3 regions of the Streptomyces sp. NPDC059649 genome follow, and region 1 is predicted to be linked to each of the others. Evidence: riboswitches for the same ligand, from Rfam matches in the RefSeq annotation. Region 1 holds a riboswitch; each other region holds the start of a gene.
The links. Region 1 has a riboswitch for S-adenosylmethionine ahead of thrC (threonine synthase). Riboswitches for the same ligand answer to the same signal wherever they lie in the genome.

Region 1 (4,336 bases):
CTCGCGCAGCGCCGCCAGCCGCTCGTCCACGTCGGCCCGCCGCGACCGCTCCCGCAGGAACGCGGCGTCCGCCCCCAGCCCGTACACCCCGAGCCGGGTGCCGCCGGTGCCGTCCAGCACCTCGGCGCAGCACGCGCTGAAGGCGTCCGCCCAGCGGTGCGTCAGGAACCCCAGCTGGTCGGCGCCGGTCATCCCGCGCAGCAGCTGCTCGGCGATCCCGTCCGGGAGCATCCGGAAGTACTCGGGCGGCGCCCAGGGGGTGTGCGAGAAGTGCGCGATCTTCAGGTCCGGCCGCAGCGCCCGCAGCATCCCCGGCACCAGCGCCAGGTGGTAGTCCTGCACCAGCACCGCCGCGCCCCGGCCCGCCTCGGCGGCGAGCGCCCGCGCGAAGGCGTGGTTGTACGCCTCGTAGGCCCCCCACTGCCGCCGGAACTCCGCGTCGAAGACCGGCTCCAGCGGCGTCTGGTAGAGCATGTGGTGGACGAACCACAGCACCGAATTGGCGATGCCGTTGTAGGCGTCGGCGTGGATATGAGACGGGATGTCCAGCATCCGGACGCGCTGTCCGCCGGTGTCGGCCCGGTCCAGCACGTCGCCGGTCCGCCGCACCGCCTCCCGGTCGCCCTCACCGAGCGCGGCACACACCCACACCGCGTCCGTCTCGGGTCCGATCGCCGACAGCCCCGACACCAGCCCGCCCCCGCCCCGCTTCGCGGTCAGCGCCCCGCCTTCCCCCAGGGCGTACGAGACCGGTCCGCGATTGGACGCGACGAGAACCTCGGCACCTGCGTGCACCACATTGCGCTCGGAGACCATGTCGCGAGATTAACCAGTGACGGATCCGTGCAAACGTGCGACGCGGGTCAGGCCGCCCGCCTGGCCGCGTATTCCGGGATGTCGGTCATGGGCGGCCGTTCCTCGGTGTCCACGTCCGTGGTGCGGGGCACGAAACCCGCCTCGCCCCGGTCGAACTGGGTGAGCCGGGGCCGCACCAAGTGGCCGCGGGCCAGGCGGAGTTGGGCGGTGCGGTAGATCGCGGCGGCCATCCGGCCGAGGGCCTGGCCGTCCTGATGGCGGTGCCTGCGTACGCCGACGTCCACCTGGGCGAGGGCGTCCAGGCCGACCGTGTGCAGCGCGTCGACGAGCAGGCCCAGCTCGACGCCGTAGCCGACCGGGAAGGGCAGCCGCTCCAGCAGGGAACGGCGGGCCGCGTACTCGCCGCCCAGCGGCTGGACGAAACCGGCCAGCTGCGGCCAGTGGAGGTTGAGCAACGGACGGGCGACGAGTTCGGTGACCCGGCCGCCCTGGCCCGGACCCCCGCCCTCGCCCCCGGTCTCCAGCGGGCGGTCGTACATCGCCTTGACGAACTGCAGGTCCGGGTCGGTCAGCAGCGGTCCGACGATCCCGGAGACGAAGGTCGCGGAGAACTCCCGCAGATCGGCGTCGACGAAGCAGATGATGTCGCCGGTGGTCGCGAGCAGCGAGCGCCACAGCACCTCGCCCTTGCCGGGGACGGCGGGGAGCCGCGGCAGCACGGCGTCACGGTGGACGACCTTGGCGCCGGCCGCCGCCGCGACCCCGGCCGTCCGGTCGGTGGAACCGGAATCCAGCACCACCAGCTCGTCGACCAGCGGGACGGCGTCGGTCATCAGCTCGGCGCGGATCGTCGCCACGATCGTGCCGACCGTGGCCTCCTCGTCCAGCGCGGGCAGGACGACGCTGACCGTACGGCCCGTCTGGCGCTTGGCCGCCAGCAGCTGCTCCAACGGGCGGTCGGCAGCCGACCAGGAGCGGCTGCGCAGCCAGCGCTCCACCTCTTCCAGCACGTCTCTTACTCCTCGGTGGCTGCCGGTGCAGCGGTCGCCAGGTGATCCATCGTGTGATCCATCTCGCGGTTCGGACGACTATCTCAACTGTCAGTGCCTTCGGTTACAGTCTTGAACAACGCGGATGACCCTCGCATGCCGGGGTCGCCTCGCGACAAACGCCTGGGTTTCGGCCCAGCGCCATACCGCTCATCCAGAGGGGCAGAGGGATACGGCCCGTTGAAGCCCCGGCAACCCTCCAGTCGGTCTCCGCGTCCAGCGCGCCGAGGCTCCCGGCTAGGGAAGGTGCCAAATCCGTCTCGCGACGAGATGCGCCGCGAGGAAGATGAGGAGAAAGGGCCTCGCCTCCATGGCTGTGCAAGTCACCGAAACCACCGCAAACCCCACCCCCGTCGCCCTGGGCCCCGCCGTCGCGCTGTCCTGCCGGGAATGCGGTGAGCGCTTCGATCTCGGTCCGATCTTCGCCTGTGCCAGCTGTTTCGGGCCGCTCGAAGTCGCCTACGACCTGCCGAGCGGCGACCCTGAGGCCCTGCGGAAGCAGATCGAGGCCGGCCCCGACAACATCTGGCGCTACGCCCCGCTGCTCCCGGTCCCCGCCGACGTGGCCGAGAAGCCGAACCTCAACCCCGGCTTCACCAAGCTCGTCAAGGCCGACCGGCTCGCCGCCGAGCTCGGCGTCACCGGTGGCCTGTACGTCAAGGACGACTCCGGCAACCCGACGCACTCCTTCAAGGACCGTGTCGTCGCGATCGCCGTCGAGGCCGCCCGCGCCTTCGGCTTCACCACCCTGTCCTGCTCCTCGACCGGCAACCTCGCCGGTGCGGTCGGCGCCGCGGCGCGCCGCGCGGGCTTCAAGTCCTGCGTCTTCATCCCGCACGACCTGGAGGCCGGCAAGGTCGTCATGGCCGCGGTCTACGGCGGTGACCTGGTCGGCATCGAGGGCAACTACGACGACGTCAACCGCTTCTGCTCGGAGCTCATCGGCGACCCGCTCGGCGAGGGCTGGGGCTTCGTCAACGTCAACCTGCGGCCGTACTACGGCGAGGGTTCCAAGACCCTGGCCTACGAGATCTGCGAGCAGCTCGGCTGGCAGCTGCCGGACCAGATCGTCATCCCGATCGCGTCCGGCTCCCAGCTGACGAAGATCGACAAGGGCCTCAAGGAACTGATCGCCCTCGGGCTGGTCGAGGACAAGCCGTACAAGATCTTCGGCGCCCAGGCGGAGGGCTGCTCGCCGGTGTCGACGGCCTTCAAGGCCGGGCACGACGTCGTACGCCCGCAGAAGCCGAACACCATCGCCAAGTCGCTGGCGATCGGCAACCCGGCGGACGGCCCGTACGTGCTCGACATCGCGCGCCGTACGGGCGGTGCGGTGGAGGACGTCAACGACGAGCAGGTCGTGGACGCGATCAAGCTGCTGGCCCGTACGGAGGGCATCTTCGCGGAGACCGCGGGCGGGGTGACCGTCGGCGTGACCAAGAAGCTCATCGAGGAGGGTCTGCTCGACCCGGCGCTGACCACCGTCGTCCTCAACACGGGTGACGGCCTGAAGACACTGGACGCGGTCGCGCCGACCACCGGGCCCTCGGCCACGATCCGTCCGAACCTGGACGCGTTCCGCGCGGCCGGCCTGGCCGGCTGAGCCCGCGCAGTCCCCGCACCCGTACTCCGTAATCCCTGTCCGGAAGGCAGAACCATGAGCGTCAAGGTCCGCATCCCCACCATCCTGCGCACGTACACCGGTGGCGAGGCCGAGGTCACCGCCGAGGGCGCGACCCTCTCCGAGGTGATCGCCGACCTGGAGAAGAACCACCAGGGCATCGCGGCGCGGGTGCTCGACGACGCCGGCAAGCTGCGCCGCTTCGTGAACGTCTACGTCAACGACGACGACGTCCGCTTCGAGCAGGGCCTGCAGACGCCGACGCCGGACGGCGCGGGCGTCTCCATCATCCCCGCGGTGGCCGGAGGCTGCTGACCTTCCGTCGGACCTGGGCCGCGCCTCCTCCCGGTGGCGCGGCCTTGCCCGTACGGTGATCGAACAGGCGCGGATTTGCGCCATCCTTTCCCCCGCTTGACCGGAATTGCCCCGTCCATCAAAAACGGACGGGGCAATTCCGTTTCGTGAAAGGGGATAGCATTGTGGCGATCTCCCCGCTGTATATGTCCCCGGGTATGCCGAGCGCATAAGAATCCGTGCTGAGTTGTGCTCAAAGTGTGTGCGGCATTTGTCGGTTAGATACGCCTATGCCCGGCCCGGCTTGCCCGGGAGAATCGCGATTTCGCCGCATATAGCCGATTCTCCGGTGCCAGAATTCTCGTCCGATTGACCTGTTGCGCTGGGCATCGGTCCAGATACATTCAGCGGCGGTCGACGCGTTCCGGCGCACACCCCACGGGCCTTTCGCGGGGTGAGGTCTGACCCGGGTCCGCGGAGTGCGGTCCTGCGCAAGGGCCAGTAATAGGGGAGTTAGGCATGGCTCAGGGCACCGTCAAGTGGTTCAACGCGGAGA
Region 2 (4,336 bases), on a different contig from region 1:
CTCCGGCACCGGCGTGCGGTTCATCGAGGGCGTCATCCTGGCGATGCCGCTGGTCGGTTCGTACCTGCAGATGTTCATCTTCGGCGGCGAGTTCCCCGGGCACGACATCATCCCGAGGTTCTTCACGGTCCACGTGCTGCTGCTTCCGGGCATCATGCTCGGCCTGCTGGTGGCGCACCTGATCCTGGTCTTCTACCACAAGCACACGCAGTTCCCGGGTGCCGGCAAGACCAACACCAACGTCGTCGGCATGCCGCTGCTGCCGGTCTACATGGCCAAGGCCGGAGGCTTCTTCTTCCTGGTCTTCGGCGTGATCTCGGTGATCGCCGCGGTCGCCAGCATCAACCCCGTGTGGGCCATAGGGCCGTACCGGCCGGACCAGGTCTCCACTGGTGCGCAGCCGGACTGGTACATGGGCTTCGCCGAGGGCCTGGTCCGTGTCATGCCGGGCTGGGAGTGGAACTTCTGGGGCCACACCATCAACTTCGGTGTGCTCATCCCGATCCTCCTCTTCCCGCTCGTCCTGGTCGCCATCGCGGTCTACCCGTTCGTCGAGTCCTGGGTCCGCGGTGACAAGCGCGAGCACCACATCCTGGACCGCCCGCGCAACGTGCCCACCCGCACCGGCTTCGGTGTGGCCTGGCTGATCGCGTACTTCGTGATGCTGATCGGCGGCGGCAACGACCTGTGGGCGACCCACTTCCACCTGTCGATCAACTCGATCACCTGGTTCGTCCGGATCGCGTTCTTCGTCGGGCCGGTGCTGGGCTTCATCGCCACCAAGCGGATCTGCCTGGGTCTGCAGCGGCGCGACAAGGACAAGGTGCTGCACGGCCGCGAGTCCGGCATCATCAAGCGCCTGCCGCACGGTGAGTTCATCGAGGTCCACGAGCCGCTCGACCAGGAGCAGCTGCACTTCCTGACGCAGCACGAGCAGCCCGAGCCGCTGGAGCTGGGCCCGGAGGTCGACGAGAACGGCGTCCGCCGCAAGATCAAGCGGTCGCAGAAGCTCCGCGCCAAGCTCTCCAAGAGCTACTACGGCGAGGACAGCGTCATCCCCAAGCCCACGGTCGAGGAGTACCGGGAGATCACCAGCGGCCACGGCCACCACTGATCCCTCGCGTGCCTCGTAGCGCACCGTAGGTAGTACGCCACCCAGAGGGCCCCGTCCGAGCATCGGACGGGGCCCTCCGGCGTGCCGTCCCTCTCGATAGGGTGACTGCATAAGCAGGACACAGACCAGGAGCGTGGACCATGAACGTTGTGACCCCGGTGGGCGGCGACAGCGTGGCGGCCCACACCTGGCCGGGCATCCTGAACGCCCTGCTCGACGGCCGGGACCTCACCGCCGACGACACCGCCTGGGCGATGGACCGGATCATGCGGGGCGAGGCCAGCGACGCCCAGATCGCCGGCTTCGCGGTGGCCCTGCGCGCCAAGGGCGAGACCGTCGCGGAGATCTCCGGACTGGTCCGCACGATGTACGCGCACGCCCGGCTGATCGAGGTGCCGGGCCCCAGCGTCGACATCGTCGGCACCGGCGGCGACGGCGCCAAGACCGTCAACATCTCCACCATGTCCTCGATCGTCGTGGCCGGCACCGGCGCCAAGGTCGTCAAGCACGGCAACCGCGCCGCGTCCTCCGCCAGCGGCGCCTCCGACGTCCTGGAGAAGCTCGGCGTCAACCTCGACCTCACCCCCCAGCGGGTCACCGAGGTCGCGCAGGAGGCGGGCATCACCTTCTGCTTCGCGGTGAAGTTCCACCCCGCCCTCCGGCACGTCGCCAACGCCCGCGGCCAGCTCGGCATCCGCACCACGTTCAACGTGCTCGGCCCGCTGACCAACCCGGCCCGGGTGAAGGCCCAGGCGACCGGCGTCGCGGACGCCCGGATGGCGCCCATCCTGGCCGGCGTGCTCGCCGAGCGCGGTTCCTCCGCGCTGGTCTTCCGCGGCGACGACGGCCTCGACGAGCTGACCACCACCGCCACCTCCCGGGTCTGGATCGTGCGCGACGGCACGGTCCGCGAGGAGCCCTTCGACCCCCGCGACGTCGGCATCCCCCTCGTCCCCGTCGAGGCGCTGCGCGGCGCGGACGCCTCGTACAACGCGGACGTCGCCCGCCGGCTGCTGGACGGCGAGACCGGCCCGGTCCGTGACGCGGTGCTGCTGAACTCCGCGGCCGCACTCGCCGCGCTGGAGCCGTCGGACGCCCCGCTGACCGACCGCATCCGCCTCGGCATCGAGCAGGCCGCCGTCTCGATCGACTCGGGCGAGGCCAAGCGCGCACTGGAGCGCTGGGTGGCCGCCAGCAACGCCTGAGCGGCCGGTGACACAGGGTGTGACGCAGGGCTCAGTCCGTCATACGGACTGAGCCCTTGCGCGTAAATGCTCTTGTGGCATGATGCTGCGCAGGTCACGAGTGACAGCGACACAGGCCCCGGCCCGCTGTCCGGCAACCCTCCTTCCGTGGCGGGGTGCCCCGGGTGATGACCAGGCCGCAGGCAGCGAGGTCTGCGGCAAGCGCGGATCCCTCGCCAGGGATCCTGGTCCTCGAGGGAGAACTTCCGTGAATCAGCGAATGCGATAGGGCCCGAAGGCCCCTTTTTCGCGCCCTTTTTCCTTTCCCGCTGCGTCCCGCGCCGCGCGCTTCAGCACACCCGAAAGCGCCGCCGCCGTTTCCCGCGCCGCAGCGAATTCGCTCAATTCACTTACGCCTTACGGGAGTTCGCCATGTCCGTTTCCGCCGTTGCCGCCGACCGTTCCGTCTGTGCCCCGCTGCCGGTGCTCGGCCGGGACGTCCTGGTCCCGCTCGTGACCGGCGGCGAGGTCGACTACGCCGCGCTGGACTACGCCGCCAGCACCCCGGCACTGCAGCGGGTCTGGGACGACGTGGCCGCCTACGCCCCCTACTACGGCAGCGTGCACCGCGGCGCCGGATACCTCTCGCAGCTCTCCACCGACCTCTTCGAGAACAGCCGCCGCACGATCGCCGCATTCCTCGGCTGCCGCGCCGACGACCAGCTGGTCTTCACCCGTTCCACCACCGACTCGCTGAACCTGCTCGCCGCCGTACTCCCGCGGAACACCCGGGTCTTCGTCTTCGAGACCGAGCACCACGCCTCGCTGCTGCCCTGGGAACAGCGCGCCGACCTGACGGTCAGCTACCTCAACGCCCCGCGCACCCCGGAGCAGGCGGTCGCGACCCTGGAGCACGCGCTCGCCGACCGCGAGCCCTACGGGCCGGCCCTGGTCTGCGTCACCGGCGCCTCCAACGTCACCGGCGAACTGTGGCCGGTCCGCGAACTGGCCGCCGCGGCACATGCGCACGGCGCCCGGATCGTCCTCGACGCCGCACAGCTCGCCCCGCACCACCCCGTCGACCTCGCCGAACTCGACGTCGACTGGGTCGCCTTCTCCGGCCACAAGCTGTACGCGCCGTTCGGCGCCGGTGTGCTGGCCGGCCGCGCGGACTGGCTGCAGGACGCCGACCCGTACCTGGCGGGTGGCGGCGCCAGCCGCAAGGTCTCGCGGCGCGCGGACGGCGGCGTCGACGTCGAGTGGCACACCACGGCCGCCCGCCACGAGGCCGGTTCGCCGAACGTCATCGGCGCCTACGCCATCGCCTCCGCCTGCAAGGCGCTCACCGAGGCGGGCTTCGACACGCTCGTCGCCCGCGAACAGGAACTGATCGCGCGGGTCCGCGCGGGGCTGGCCGAGGTCCCCGAGGTGCGCGTCCTCTCCCTCTTCGGCGACGACGCCCCCCGCGTCGGCGTGCTCTCCTTCGTCGTCGAGGGCTGGAACAGCTCCCACTTCGCCGCCGCCCTCTCCGCCGAGTACGGCATCGGCGTCCGCGACGGCCTCTTCTGCGCGCACCCGCTGGTCCGCACCCTGCTGGGCAGCGACCCGCAGGACCCCGGCGAGTGCGGCGCCCCCGACGCGGCCCCCGGCGAGCGGTCCCTCAACGCCATCCGCGTCTCCTTCGGCGCCGGCACCCCCGACGAGCATGTCGACCGCTTCCTCCGAGCGGTCAAGGAACTCGTCTCCGACGGCGCCCGCTGGAACTACCGCACGGAGGACGGCCGTTGCGTGCCCGCTTAAGCGGGGTGCCTCCCACGTACCTGGCCGTCCCGCCGTGCTGGTTGCGCGTCGTTGCGCGCTTGGCGGCGCCGCCTACGTACCTGTCTGTCCCGCCGTGGGGGTCTCGCCGTTGCGCTTTGCGGCGCCCCCGTACGTACCCGTCCGTCCCGCCGCGGGGGTTTCTCGCCGTTGCGCCTGCGGCGGGCTGGGTGGTGTCGGGTGCGGTGACGGTCCTCCGGGGCCTTGTTCGTGGACTGCT
Region 3 (4,336 bases), on a different contig from region 1:
GCGTTGATCAGGAGTTGTCGAGCGGCAGGCCGGGCGGGTTGACCTGGGAGGTCTTGACGGCCTCGTTGGAGAGGTTCCAGGCGTCCAGCCACTTGGCGTACTGGCCGTGCTTGATCAGGTAGTTGATGGCCTCGGCGAGCGGCTTGGCCAGCCCGCTGTCCTTCTTCGACGTCGCGGCGATCAGACCCTGGAGTTTCGCGCCCGCGCCGGAGAACTTGCCAGCGCTACGGGTCGCGTTGGGGGTATTCGCCGTGTGGGTGGTGTGGTAAGCGATGCTGGGGTTGGGGCCGAAGTGGGCATCTATCTTCCCGCTGTTCAGCGCCAGGTAGACACTGTTGTTGTCCGGGTAGTACTTGACGGTGAGGTCCTTGCCCTCCTTCTTCAGCTTCGCCTTCCACTCCAGCAGGACCTTCTCCTGGTTGGTGCCCCGGCTCACCGAGACCGTCTTGCCGGCCAGGTTCTTGTAGTCGCCGTCGAAGTTCCAGGTGCTCTTCTTGGGCACCTCGAACCCCAGGTTGTCCTGCCGGTAGGTGGCGAACTCGTACTTCTTCTTGCGCTCCTCGGTGTCGGTGACGTTGGAGAAGGCCGCGTCGACCTTGCCGCTGTCGATGCCGACGAACAGGTTCTCCCAGGTCGAGTTCTTCAGCTCGGGCTTGAGGCCGAGGACCGCGGCCACCAGTCGGCCGAAGTCGGGCTCGGATCCGGTGAGCGTCTTCTGGTCGTCGCCGACGAAGTTCAGCGGCACGGAGCCGGTGGGCAGGGCGCCGACACCGATGACCAGCTTGCCCTTCTTGGCGATCGACTTGGGCAGCTTTGCGCTGATGGACTTGACCTCGGAGACCTTGAGGTCGGTCTCCTTGGCGGCCCCGTTGGAAAGGGCGCCCACGGTGACCGTCCCGGACGGCTTGCTGTCAGACGTGCCGGCCGCTTCGCTGTTGCCCCCGCAGGCGGCGAGGCCGGTGGCGAGGGTGGCGACGGCGGTGCCTGCGGTGAGGCTGCGGAGGAGTCTGCTGCGAAGGCTGGCGGTGTGCATGGCTGTCCTTGGTTCGGTGAGTGAGGGTGGTGGCGTGTTGCTTGTTCGGCGGGGTCAGAGCACCTTGCTCAGGAAGTCCCTGGTCCGCTCGTGTTTCGGGTGGTCCAGCACCTCGGTGGGCGGGCCCTGTTCGACGATCCGACCCTCGTCGAGGAAGACGACCTGGTCGGCGACCTCACGGGCGAATCCGATCTCGTGGGTGACGATGATGAGGGTGGTGCCGCTGGTGGCCAGGTCCTTGATGACGGCCAGCACCTCGCCGACCAGTTCGGGATCAAGCGCGGAGGTGGGTTCGTCGAAGAGGATGACCCCCGGCCGCAGGGCGAGCGCGCGGGCGATGGCCACCCGCTGCTGCTGGCCGCCGGACAGTTGCCGCGGATAGGCGCCGACCTTGTCGGCCAGGCCCACCCGGCCGAGCAGCTCGCGGGCCAGCTCCTGGGCCTGGGGCTTGGTCAGCTTCCCGGTGGCAACGGGAGCGGCTGCCACGTTGTCAAGCGCGGTCAGATGCGGGAAGAGGTTGAAGTTCTGGAAGACGAAGCCGATCCGGCCGCGCTGGCCCAGGATGACCCGCTCGCTCAGCTCCTTGAGCCTCTCACCGTGCCGGCGTACGCCGATCGGCTCGCCGTTCACGCTGACGTAACCGACCTCGGGCTTCTCCAGATGGTTGATCACCCTCAGCAGGGTGGACTTGCCGGACCCGGACGGCCCCAGAATCACGGTGACCTCGCCCGGCCGCACGGTCAACTCGACGCCGTCCAGCACCCGGTGGGCGCCGTACCACTTGTGCACGTCGTGCACCTCGACGGCAGCCGGTCGTATCTCGGTGGCGTCGGTGGTCTCAGTCAGCTCGGTGCTACCAGCAGTCTCGGTGGTCATACCGCCGCCTCCCTCCGGGCTCGGGCCCGCAGATCACGCAGACTCGTCCGCAACTTCTGCAACGGCGTCGGCGGAAGGGTGCGCGTTGCGCCCCGGGAGAAGTACCGCTCGACGTAGAACTGGACGACGGAGACCGCACTCGTGAGGATCAGGTACCAGACGGTGGCGACCAGTAGCAGCGGGACGATGTCACCCGGGTAGGTGCTGCCCATGCTCTGCGCGGATCCGAACAGATCGAGCAAGGACACGTAGAAGACGAGCGAGGTGCTCTTGATGAGATTGATCAGCAGATTGACGTAGTTCGGGGTGATGGAGCGCAGTGCCTGCGGAAAGACGATCTTCGTGAACTGGTGGCTCTTCGGCAGGCCGAGTGCCGATGCCGCCTCGTGCTGCCCCTGGTCGACCGCGAGGATGCCGCTCCGCACCACCTCGGACGCGTACGCCGCCTCGTTCAGGCTGAGTCCGACGACCGCAACGACGATGTCGGTGGCGAGCCGGGACTCGTCGAAGCTGAAGAAGGCGGGCCCGAACGGAACCCCCAGGCTCAGCGTCTTGTACAGCGCGCTGAAGTTGTAGAGGAACAGCAGCACCACGATCAGCGGGACCGAACGGAACAGCCATGTGTAGGTCCAGCTGACCGCCCGCAGTACCGGGCTCCGGGACAGCCTGCCCAGGGCGACCAGGATGCCGCCGAGCAGACCCAACACGGCACTGTACGCCGTCACTTCGAGGGTGATGAGCAGACCGTCGAGGATCGTCGGGCGCAGGAACCAGTACTGGAACCGGTCCCACTGATAGAAGGGGTTGGTCACCAGTCCGTGGGCGATCTGGGCGACCAGCACCAGCACGATCGCCGTGGCGATCCAGCGGCCCGGTCTGCGCAACGGCAGCACGCGCTGGGCCGCCAGTGGCCGCGGTGCGGTGTCGTCGCCCGGCCGTTCGGCCTCGGCGGGGCGTGCGGTACGAGGCGCGGAGGAGAGTTCGGGGGTCTCCTCGGCAGGAGGCGCTGAGGCGGGGGATACCGCAGCGCCAGGAGATTGACTCATGGAGGGCTCCAGCGAATTCGGACACCCCGGGCCACGGATGCGGCAACGACACCGCAGAGTCGGCAGGACTCTGCGTGACGATGCGCACGGGGCATGCGGAACGGGGGCTGGGCAGGAAGGGCGCACACCACGACAGCGGTGGCGTCACAGATTCAGAAGACCGTCAGCCTCGGCAAAAGGCACAGCAGGTGCCTGTGCCGGTACCGGTACACAGCGCGCTGTTGACGCGGAGTAGATCGACCGAACGGTTCGCGCACAGCAACAGGCAGCCGCGGCGCCGCCATGCGGCCGTCCCGAAAGCTGCGTACATTCCGTCACCGTCACTGTTCCGGCCCCTGAGGGCCTCGCGCTTACCGAAAGTCTCCGGCCCGGTCGTCACCTGGGGCACCCCACCGCGGCGCGAGGGTTGCCGGTCAGCAAGCCAGGGCTTGTCGCTGACACTCATGACCGATCTGCGGCGTAAGTTAGACAGACCTCGGACATGGTTGTCAAAGCCTGCCCGACCTGTGGGACGACAAAACAGGTCGGGGTGAACCTGGCGAGCTGCCGAGGAGTCCCGGTGTGGACCGGAATCGCTGCCGATTCGCGCCTCCGGTGTGGCGGATCTCCCTCAGAAATGCGCATCCACGCAGTCACAGCCCCGCCGTGGCAATACGACATGGCGTAATACTCCGGCAACACACCTGGTCGGCAAACGCGGTTACGGTCCCTGCCATGCCTTCCACCCAACGCCGCCGCCCACAGCAGGGAGTCGACCCGACGAGTGTCAGCCCCTGCGGCCCGAAGCTCAGATCCCGGGCCTCGAAGAGGTGCACACGCGCCGCCGAGTCGAGCGAGATGACGTACGAGCCGGGCCTCAGCCACGACTCGGCCGTGATGCCGGCCTCCGCACGCAGCTCGCGGCGCGCGCACTCCTCGTCGGTCTCACCGGACTCCTTGCGGCCGCCGGACAGAGGCAGCCCGCCGGACAGCGCGCCGCGCGACAGGCCCGCGCCGCCCACGCCCCGCCCCGCCCCGCCCCGCCCGCCAACCCGTCACCTGGGACCAGCACCCTCACACGCCGGGGCCGAGTAGTCGTCACGACCGGTCAACCGCGCAGGCCATGACGGACAGAGTTCAGTCGTTCCAGGTCCAGCGGATGCCGAACCGGGCCGGGCCGGTGTTCAGGGCAAGGGCGTGGGCGCACCCGGTGCTGTCCAGGCGAATCCGGCGGCTGGTGGCCGGGCCGCCGTCCGCGGGTTCGTTGAACTCCTCGCAGAGGGCCGGCAGCGCGGTGGGGTGGAAGGCCGCCTCCAGGAGGTACTCGCGGGTGATCATCCGCAGGGTGCGGCCGCAACTGCCTTGGGTCGCGGGCTGCTGTGGCACCAGGTTGACCAGCTCA

Region 2: linked by a shared signal. The riboswitch ahead of ACFV1J_RS34545 (aminotransferase class V-fold PLP-dependent enzyme) and the one ahead of thrC (threonine synthase) in region 1 are both predicted to bind S-adenosylmethionine.
Region 3: linked by a shared signal. The riboswitch ahead of ACFV1J_RS00215 (amino acid ABC transporter permease) and the one ahead of thrC (threonine synthase) in region 1 are both predicted to bind S-adenosylmethionine.

Annotation. Positions count from the first base shown of each region.
Region 1 is NZ_JBHWDV010000027.1:34,429-38,764, reverse strand. It holds gene ACFV1J_RS25190 (trehalose-6-phosphate synthase) at 1-816, opposite strand, end outside; gene ACFV1J_RS25185 (glucosyl-3-phosphoglycerate synthase) at 864-1,826, opposite strand; SAM riboswitch class I at 2,013-2,158, shown strand; gene thrC (threonine synthase) at 2,176-3,468, shown strand; gene ACFV1J_RS25175 (MoaD/ThiS family protein) at 3,523-3,801, shown strand; gene ACFV1J_RS25170 (cold-shock protein) at 4,300-4,336, shown strand, end outside.
Region 2 is NZ_JBHWDV010000056.1:42-4,377, reverse strand. It holds gene ACFV1J_RS34560 (cytochrome bc complex cytochrome b subunit) at 1-1,114, shown strand, start outside; gene trpD (anthranilate phosphoribosyltransferase) at 1,255-2,319, shown strand; SAM riboswitch class IV at 2,412-2,529, shown strand; gene ACFV1J_RS34550 (hypothetical protein) at 2,572-2,703, opposite strand; gene ACFV1J_RS34545 (aminotransferase class V-fold PLP-dependent enzyme) at 2,731-4,098, shown strand.
Region 3 is NZ_JBHWDV010000001.1:40,907-45,242, reverse strand. It holds gene ACFV1J_RS00225 (ABC transporter substrate-binding protein) at 8-1,033, opposite strand; gene ACFV1J_RS00220 (amino acid ABC transporter ATP-binding protein) at 1,088-1,909, opposite strand; gene ACFV1J_RS00215 (amino acid ABC transporter permease) at 1,906-2,955, opposite strand; SAM riboswitch class IV at 3,297-3,404, opposite strand; gene ACFV1J_RS00210 (NUDIX domain-containing protein) at 3,588-3,956, opposite strand; gene ACFV1J_RS00205 (hypothetical protein) at 4,072-4,336, opposite strand, start outside.